3 regions of the Pectobacterium aroidearum genome follow, and region 1 is predicted to be linked to each of the others. Evidence: predicted binding sites of a transcription regulator. Region 1 holds the regulator's gene; each other region holds the start of a gene.
What was found. The regulator PhoB, encoded in region 1, activates phosphate uptake and scavenging genes when phosphate is short. The targets are predictions, from matches to a motif close to CTGTCATAAAACTGNCNNAT.
Positions count from the first base shown of each region.

Region 2: the regulator PhoB is predicted to act here: its motif matches at 1,158-1,177, upstream of pstS (phosphate ABC transporter substrate-binding protein PstS).
Region 3: the regulator PhoB is predicted to act here: its motif matches at 1,356-1,375, upstream of pitA (inorganic phosphate transporter PitA).

Region 1 covers NZ_CP166097.1:3,882,409-3,885,584, reverse strand. The annotation lists gene sbcD (exonuclease subunit SbcD) at 1-998, opposite strand, end outside; gene phoB (phosphate response regulator transcription factor PhoB) at 1,270-1,959, shown strand; gene phoR (phosphate regulon sensor histidine kinase PhoR) at 1,987-3,176, shown strand, end outside.
Region 2 covers NZ_CP166097.1:5,243,177-5,246,352, forward strand. The annotation lists gene AB8809_RS23615 (DUF4026 domain-containing protein) at 1-1,087, shown strand, start outside; gene pstS (phosphate ABC transporter substrate-binding protein PstS) at 1,299-2,339, shown strand; gene pstC (phosphate ABC transporter permease PstC) at 2,497-3,176, shown strand, end outside.
Region 3 covers NZ_CP166097.1:5,150,753-5,153,928, reverse strand. The annotation lists gene AB8809_RS23250 (NAD(P)/FAD-dependent oxidoreductase) at 1-1,170, opposite strand, end outside; gene pitA (inorganic phosphate transporter PitA) at 1,447-2,952, shown strand; gene uspB (universal stress protein UspB) at 3,152-3,176, opposite strand, start outside.

The sequences.
Region 1 (3,176 bases):
CGCTTCTGCATGTCGCTGAGATAATCCTGTGTGCTGATTTCGATATCCAGCCACACGGGCTTGTCACCCTGATAGTGCTGGAACGCGGACAGCTGTCGTTCAATGTCACTCAGACTGCCTTTAATCAGCTGCATCGGTTGGGTGATGGGAATAGGCAGCGTATTTATCTGCGGGGGAATTGGCGGTGACGCGTCTGGTGTAAAACTGACCAGACAAACAGATTTCTCACTGTTGAGTTCGTCAAAACTTAGCGGAATAGGCGAACCGCTGTAGCGGATATGCTCACTTTGAGTCACGCGCTGCGGGCGATGAATATGGCCGAGCGCGATATAATCCGCAGGGGGAAAAGCCTGAGCAGGGAACGCATCGAGCGTACCAATATAGATATCGCGCACGGATTCGGAGGCGGTGGCACCAATTGTCGTCAGGTGCCCGGTGGCAATAATCGGCAGCGGCAGGCCGAGTTCATCGCGCTTTTGGCAAGCCAGTTTGTAACACTGCTGGTAGTGCGCCGTAATGGCTTCCTGTAGCGCCAGCTGTTTTTCATCACCGGACTGTCCGGCTTTGCTGGTCAATACATCGCGCGGGCGTAAAAAGGGAATGGCACAGAGCAGGGCGCCGGGCTGCTGCTGGCGGTTTTCCAGCAGGAGCACCTGTTGGGCGGGATCGTCGCTGGCGCAGGCAATCACGCGCGTGTTCAGGCAGGCCAGCAAATCACGGGATTCATTTAACATCGCGACGGAATCATGGTTTCCACCGAGAATGATGAGCTGGCAGCCTGTACGCTGTAGTTCTACTACGAAGCTATAATACATTTCCCGGGCATAGCTCGGGGGAGAACCGTTATCAAAAATATCGCCTGCGACGATAATGGCATCGACCTGATGCTGCTCCACCTGAGCGATGAGCCAGTGAAGAAAAGCCTGATGTTCAGCCGCGCGGCTTTTGGTATAAAAATATTGTCCTAAATGCCAATCGGCGGTGTGGATAATGCGCATCGTGTTCTCTCGATATTCATGCCGCGTGGCGGTGGATGACGTTGTCATTATAGGGAAGGGTGCTCTGTCATCGTAATGCGATGATTATATATAGCCGGGATGTCGGCTGTCGCGTTGGAATCCTGAGTTTGGAAAGCGGCTCGAAAAATCGGATGTATGCGTTGTAACATTGCGCGCAGAGGGCCGTGTGTTTTTCATAAATCTGTCATAAAACTGACGCATAATGCCTTTCGCTTGCTAACAGCGACGATGATTAACGACAGGATTAACAATGGCAAAACGCATATTAGTCGTGGAAGATGAAGCACCAATTCGTGAAATGGTCTGCTTTGTACTGGAACAAAATGGTTATCAGCCAGTTGAAGCCGAAGATTATGACAGTGCGGTCACGCAACTGTCGGAGCCGTTCCCAGAACTGGTGTTATTGGACTGGATGCTGCCAGGAGGTTCGGGCCTGCAATTCATCAAGCATATGAAGCGTGAGGCACTGACGCGTGATATTCCGGTGATGATGTTGACCGCACGCGGTGAAGAAGAAGACCGTGTACGCGGCCTTGAAGTGGGCGCGGATGATTACATTACCAAGCCGTTTTCACCCAAAGAATTAGTGGCGCGAATCAAAGCCGTGATGCGCCGTATTTCACCGATGGCGGTGGAAGAAGTCATTGAAATGCGTGGCCTGAGCCTTGATCCTTCTTCCCATCGCGTGACGACGGAAGAACATGCGCTGGATATGGGGCCGACGGAATTTAAACTGCTGCATTTCTTTATGACGCATCCTGAACGTGTTTATAGCCGGGAACAGTTGCTGAATCACGTTTGGGGCACTAACGTTTATGTTGAGGATCGTACTGTCGACGTCCATATTCGTCGACTGCGTAAAGCGCTGGAAACCAGCGGACATGATAAAATGGTGCAAACCGTTCGGGGAACGGGCTACCGTTTTTCAACGCGTTACTGAGGTGATCGTAACCGGAGAAATATTAACGTGCTAGAACGTTTATCCTGGAAAAGGCTGGCATTGGAGCTGGCTTTTTTTTGTTTGCCCGCGTTGTTACTGGGGCTGATTTTTGGCTATCTGCCCTGGTTTCTGCTGGTCGCCGTATTAGGCTTACTCTGCTGGAATTTTTATAACCAGCTGAAACTTTCTTATTGGCTGTGGGTTGACCGCAGCATGACGCCACCGCCCGGTCGTTGGAGCTGGGAGCCGCTGTTTTACGGGCTTTACCAGATGCAACTGCGTAACCGGCGCCGACGCCGTGAACTGGCGCTCCTGATCAAACGCTTTCGCAGCGGGGCTGAATCCTTGCCGGATGCGGTGGTGATCACCACCGAAGAAGGAACCATCTTCTGGTGTAACCATCTTGCGCAGCACTTGCTCAATTTCCGCTGGCCGGAGGATAACGGTCAGAATATCCTCAACTTACTACGTTACCCCGAATTCACGAATTACATGAAAGGGCAAGATTTTAGCCGTCCTCTCACGTTGCAGCTGAATAATTCCCACCATGTTGAATTCCGCGTGATGCCTTATTCCGAAGGGCAGCTATTGATGGTCGTGCGTGATATTACGCAGATGCACCAGCTCGAAGGCGCCAGACGTAACTTCTTTGCCAATGTGAGCCATGAACTGCGTACGCCGCTGACGGTGTTGCAGGGCTATCTGGAAATGATGCAGGAAGAAACGTTGGATGCGGCGCTGCGCGGAAAAGCGCTGAATACCATGCAGGAACAGACCCGGCGTATGGACGGGCTGGTCAAACAACTGCTGACCTTGTCCCGTATTGAAGCGGCGACGGCGATCGATTTGAATGAAAAAGTCGATATTCCATTGATGCTGCGTGTGTTGCAGCGTGAAGCGCAGACCCTGAGTCAGGGGCGCCATGAGATCGTCTTTCGTGTGAACGAAAATCTTCGCGTGTTTGGTAATGAAGAACAGCTGCGCAGCGCGGTATCCAATCTGGTGTATAACGCGATCAACCATACGCCAGCGGGAACGCGTATCGAAGTCTGCTGGCAGAAGATCCCGCAGGGGGCGCAATTTCAGGTCAGCGATAACGGGCCGGGCATTGCGGCCGAGCATTTGCCGCGCCTGACTGAGCGCTTTTATCGGGTCGATAAGGCGCGTTCACGACAGACGGGCGGCAGTGGCCTGGGGCTGGCGATCGTTAAGCATGC
Region 2 (3,176 bases), 1.4 Mb from region 1:
TCTTTTTGGGTCAAATCCGCTGGAAGACTACGTTCATCAGCTTCGTTTATTAAGCGCCGTGGTACCGGATTTTCTCCTGGGGATCGATATTTCTGCCGCTGGTAACGTGTTTACCCGCGAATGGCTGAATTTTCAGCTAGAGGATGATGTTCTGCCGGAAATTGAATCGTTGTATACCATTCATGCCGTGTACGACACCGAAAACGATCCACCAACAACATTCTGGTTTCACTCGCATGGTTTGGCGCGATGCGGGCTGACGGAAGCGGAACTTGTCATTCCAGAGACGCTGAGTTCGTATTACGGCATCCCGGATTTATTCAGAAGTTTTGTCAATAATGCCATTCAAAATCAGCAAATTACCTTTAACGAGCCGATTCTGTGCGGGCAAACGGACAGCGGCTATGAATATCTGGTGGCATTACCGTTTGAAGAAGGGCTGCGGCATGTGAATCAATCCACGCCGATTGACCAACTGCGGCCTCTGGAAGAGATGCGCTACGATCTGGAAGGGACACCGGAGGGTGTGTTTCTGGGCGATCGTGCCGATCGGGATGATGTGCATCAGGAACCTTCCTGTATGCTGTTTCGTACCAACGAAGAAAATCCGGTACTGCAAACGTTCTTTAAAGGGTTTGATGAGCAGAATGCCATCATGTTCTGGCGTACCAATGCGGAGACGGCGGAAATGTCGCGTAAAGCGCAGCTGCGCTGGCGCTATTTCGTCAATATGTTTGAAAACTACCATGTGAGTGATGAACCGGCTAAGCAGGGTTTTTTAGCTAAGCTGTTAAAAAAATCACCGAAGCCTGTCGAGAGTGAATGGCGTTTCATGGTGAAGTTTGGCATTCCTCATGGTGAAGAAGGCGAAGAGCGTGAACATATGTGGTTTATACCCGAAGCAATCCACGACACGGTAGTGACGGGAACATTAATCAATCATCCGTTCTACGTTGAGGATATGCAGGAAGGTGGTGTGTATTCTGTTGATATATCAAGGGTAACTGATTGGGCGATTTATTATCAAGGCGATAGCTATAAGCCTGATACCATTTATAAATTACTTAGTCATAGTCAGACTCACTGACCGATCTCCGGAACCAGTCAGGACGCGTGTTCTGGCTGGTGGTACCTGAATTTTCCCGCGCCCTTTCTCATTGTCATAAAACTGTCATATTGCGTACATTTTACTGTCACCAAATTGTCCTATTTTTCCTCCTGCGAACTACACTCTGATTTGATAACTCTGATTGATAACGACTCCACGTCGACACGTCGATTATCCCACAGGAGGGATTATGAAACTGATGCGTACCACTCTTGCCAGTGTTGTTGCGGCAACCTTTTCTCTGACGGCATTCTCTGCTTTTGCTGCTGCTAACCTCACCGGTGCCGGTGCGACATTCCCTGCGCCTGTTTATGCCAAATGGGCTGACTCTTATCAAAAAGAAACCGGCAATAAAGTTAACTATCAAGGAATCGGTTCTTCTGGCGGTGTAAAACAGATTATCGCTAAAACTGTAGATTTCGGTGCTTCTGATGCGCCGCTGGCTGACGACAAATTAGCACAGGATGGTTTATTCCAGTTCCCTACCGTTATCGGTGGCGTGGTACTGGCAGTGAACATTCCTGGTATCAAATCTGGCGAACTGACGCTGGATGGTAAAACACTGGGTGATATCTACCTGGGCAACATCAAAAAATGGAACGACCCGGCGATCACCAAACTGAACCCGAATGCCAAGCTGCCGGATCAGGATATCGCTGTTGTTCGTCGTGCTGACGGTTCTGGTACGTCTTTCGTGTTCACCAGCTACCTGGCGAAAGTGAACCCAGAGTGGAAAGAGAAGATTGGTGCAGGTTCTACTGTGAACTGGCCAACCGGTCTGGGCGGTAAAGGTAACGACGGTATCGCAGCGTTCGTACAGCGTCTGCCTGGTTCTATCGGTTACGTAGAATATGCGTATGCCAAGCAGAACAACCTGGCTTACACCAAACTGATTTCTGCCGATGGCAAAGCGGTTAGCCCAACTGGTACAAGCTTCAGCAATGCGGCTAAAGAGATCGATTGGAGCAAGTCTTTTGCTCAGGATCTGACTAACCAGAAAGGCGCTGATGCATGGCCGATCACCTCAACGACGTTCATCCTGGTTCATACCAAACAGGAAAAACCTGAACAGGGCGCTGAAGTGTTGAAATTCTTCGACTGGGCGTTCAAGAAAGGCGGCGAGCAAGCAGAAGCGCTGGATTACGCCACTCTGCCTAAAGAAGTGGTTGAGCAAATCCGTGCTGCCTGGAAAACTCAGGTAAAAGACAGCAGCGGTAAAGCACAGTATTAATTATTGTATCGACAGGTTGATAACCAGAGCGTGATGAGGTTGTCAGGTGCTGGAAATACGGTAGTGGAATAACAAGTCGTATCGGGGCGGAGAGGTGATAGCAACCTCTCTGCCTTCAATAGCTTATTAAATGCAGTTAAAACGAGAAGAGAGACGTATGGCGGAGTACAAGCCAACTATCAAAGCCCCGGGAAAATATGGCGATATCCTCTTCAGCACGCTGGTAAAACTGGCGGCGCTGGTCACGCTACTGCTATTGGGAGGCATCATTGTTTCCCTGATTGTGGCGTCCTGGCCTAGCATCGAGAAGTTCGGTTTTGCCTTCTTGTGGACGAAAGAGTGGGATGCGCCCGCAGAGCAGTTTGGTGCACTGGTGCCGATTTACGGAACCGTCGTGACCTCACTGATCGCACTGATTATTGCCATCCCGATTAGCTTCGGGATTGCGTTATTTCTCACCGAACTGGCACCCGCATGGCTGAAGCGTCCGCTTGGCGTGGCGATTGAATTGCTGGCGGCCATACCGAGTATTGTTTACGGCATGTGGGGGCTGTTCATTTTCGCTCCGCTGTTTGCCGAATACTTCCAACAGCCGGTAGGCAACGTCCTGTCCGGCATTCCTATTGTTGGCGCACTGTTCTCCGGCCCGGCGTTCGGAATCGGTATTCTGGCTGCTGGCGTCATTCTTGCCATCATGATTATCCCGTACATTGCAGCGGTCATGCGTGATGTGTTTGAGCAAACGCCAGTCATGATGAAAGAGTCCGCTTATGGCATCGGCTGTACGACGTGGGAAGTGATCTGGCGCATTGTACTGCCTTACACCAAAAACGGTGT
Region 3 (3,176 bases), 1.3 Mb from region 1:
CGCCCATGCGGAGCTCCATGCCCATTGGAAATTATAGCCGCCGAGCCAGCCGGTCACATCGACCACTTCACCGATGAAATACAGCCCCGGCACCGCGTTGGCTTCCATGGTTTTGGAGGACAGCGCGCGGGTGTCAACGCCGCCGATGGTCACTTCGGCAGTGCGGTAGCCCTCCGTGCCGTTTGGTTGTACGCGCCACTGTTGCAGGCTCTGTTCCATCTGTGTTTGCTGTGCGCTGTTGAGCTGTTTCAATGTGACGTCCGGCAGTTGTCCTAACGCTTGCAGACATTCAACCAGTCGTTTAGGCAGCCACTGCGCCAGCGTGTTTTTCAGACTTTGGTTTGGGTGAGCGATGCGTTCGTCATTAATGAGCTGGGTGAGATCGCGGTCGGGCAGCAGATTGATGGTGACGAATTCCCCGGCCTGCCAGTAGCTGGAGATCTGCAAAATAGCAGGGCCAGAGAGCCCACGGTGCGTGAACAGAATGTTTTCACGGAACGTCACGCCGTTTTCTGCGGTGACAACGGTAGGCACAGAGACGCCGGAGAGCGTTTGCAGCTGTTCGAGCAGCTGCTTATGCAATGTGAAAGGCACTAACGCGGCGCGAGTGGGGAGCACGTTGATATCGAACTGTGCAGCAAGCTGGTAGCCGAACGGCGTCGCGCCCAGGCCCGGCATCGACAGGCCGCCGCAGGCAACAACCAGCGATGCGCTTTGGAATGATGTGCCGTTGTTTAGCTGGATGGTGAATAGATCGTCTGATTTTTCTACCGAGGTGACTTCACTACGCAGACGGAGAGTGACGTTAGCTCGTTCGCACTCTGTTACCAGCATGTCAACGATTTGCTGTGCGGAATCATCGCAGAATAGCTGGCCGAGCGTTTTCTCGTGGTAAGCGATGCGATGGCTGTTGACCAGACTGATGAAATCCCATTGGGTATAACGCGCTAGTGCCGATTTGCAAAAGTGAGGATTGTGAGACAGGTACGCCGCGGGTTCTGCATACATATTGGTAAAGTTGCAGCGACCGCCGCCGGACATCAATATTTTCCGGCCAGCCTTCTTGCCGTTATCGAGCAATAGCACACGCAGTCCGCGTTGTCCCGCCTGTGCTGCGCAAAACATGCCTGCTGCACCGGCACCGATGATGACAGCGTCAAACTGTTCCACAATGCATTTCTCCGATGAGTGAATAGATTTTCTTGGATGGCCGCAAGCATAAGCCACGGGGCGGCAAATTGTAGTGTTGGTTTTTGTTCGATACCAGCGTAACAATTTGCGTATTTTAGTAATAATATATAATTATTTGATTTTTATTGATTAAGTGATTTCTCCGTCGATCCCCATCACATATTAAGTCAAAAAAATGTCATATTTTGCTTTTCCCGACCCCTGCTTGTCGCCGATAATGCGCCGCGTTCATGACCACTAAATGGCCTAACGTTTATGCTACATTTATTTGCCGGACTGGATTACTACACCGGCCTGATGTTGATATTGGCTTTGTTGTTTGTACTCATGTATGAAGCCATTAACGGTTTTCACGATACTGCGAATGCCGTTGCCACTGTTATTTATACCCGCGCTATGCGCGCAGAGTTTGCCGTTGTTATGGCGGGTATCTTTAACTTCTTTGGTGTACTGCTGGGCGGCCTGAGCGTAGCCTATGCGATTGTTCACCTTCTCCCCACGGATTTACTGCTGAACGTGAGTTCGGCGCACGGCTTGGCAATGGTGTTTTCCATGCTGCTGGCCGCCATTATCTGGAACCTGGGTACCTGGTATTTCGGTATTCCTGCCTCCAGTTCTCACACGCTGATCGGTTCCATTATCGGTATTGGTTTGACCAACGCGCTGTTGACGAATACTTCCGTCGTGGATGCGTTGAACGTGCCGAAAATGATCAGCATTTTCCTGTCGCTGTTGCTATCGCCGATTGTGGGGATGGTGGTTGCGGGTCTGATGCTGCTGGTGCTGCGTCGGTTCTGGAACAACAGTAAAAAGCGTAAACGTGTGCACCTGACGCCTGTCGATCGCGAGAAGCAGGATGGCAAACGCAAGCCGCCATTCTGGACGCGTACCGCGCTGATTCTATCGGCGATTGGGGTGAGCTTCTCTCACGGGGCAAACGACGGTCAGAAAGGTATCGGTTTGATTATGCTGGTACTGATTGGCGTCGCGCCAGCCGGATTCATTGTCAACATGAACGCATCTGGCTATGACATCAGTCGTACCCGCGATGCCGTTGTCAATTTGCAGGAATATTACAAGCAGCACGGCGACGCATTGACGCACGTTATCGATCTGTCTCCGCCTGTGATTCCTGCACCGGAAAACACGATTCCCGGCAATGGCCAGAAAGAATTTCACTGTGACAGTTCACGCGTGATGATTGCGATTGAGCGTACACAGGGCCTGCTGAATAACCTGAAAAGTTACGACCAGTTGAACCCTGACGATCGTAGCAGAGTGCGTCGCCTGCTGATGTGTATCTCGGATACGATGGATCGGGTGATCAAGCTGCCAGAAACGTCGGGTGAAGATAAACGCTACCTGAGCAATCTGCGTAAAGACATGCTGCAGACAGTTGAGTATGCGCCTCTCTGGATTATCGTCGCTGTCGCACTGGCGCTGTCTCTAGGCACAATGGTGGGCTGGAAACGCGTAGCTGTGACCATCGGCGAGAAGATTGGTAAGAAAGGCATGACCTATGCACAGGGCGTTTCGGCGCAGGTGACGGCGGCTCTGTCGATTGGCGTTGCCAGCTACACCGGTATGCCAGTTTCCACCACGCACGTATTGTCCTCGGCGGTTGCCGGGACGATGATTGCTGACGGTGGTGGCGTACAGGGTAAAACGATAAGAAGTATCCTGCTGGCCTGGGTGCTGACGTTGCCTATCTCGATGCTGATGTCCGGGACGCTGTACTGGCTGGCATTGAAGCTGATTTAACTGCGGTCATTCATCACGCATAAAAAACGTAGGGAACGTTTTTCAACGCCGCTTGCGGCGGCCCACAGGGGGACGGACAAGGATGTTCGTCATAAAAAAAGGCGATTCTGTGGGGAATCGCCTTTTTACTTTTTATCGACGTTCATGGTGTTAATACCAGAGAGTGTGTAAGTACCAATAATTATATAAGTACGATGTTTTAATACCATATCATCATGGCAATC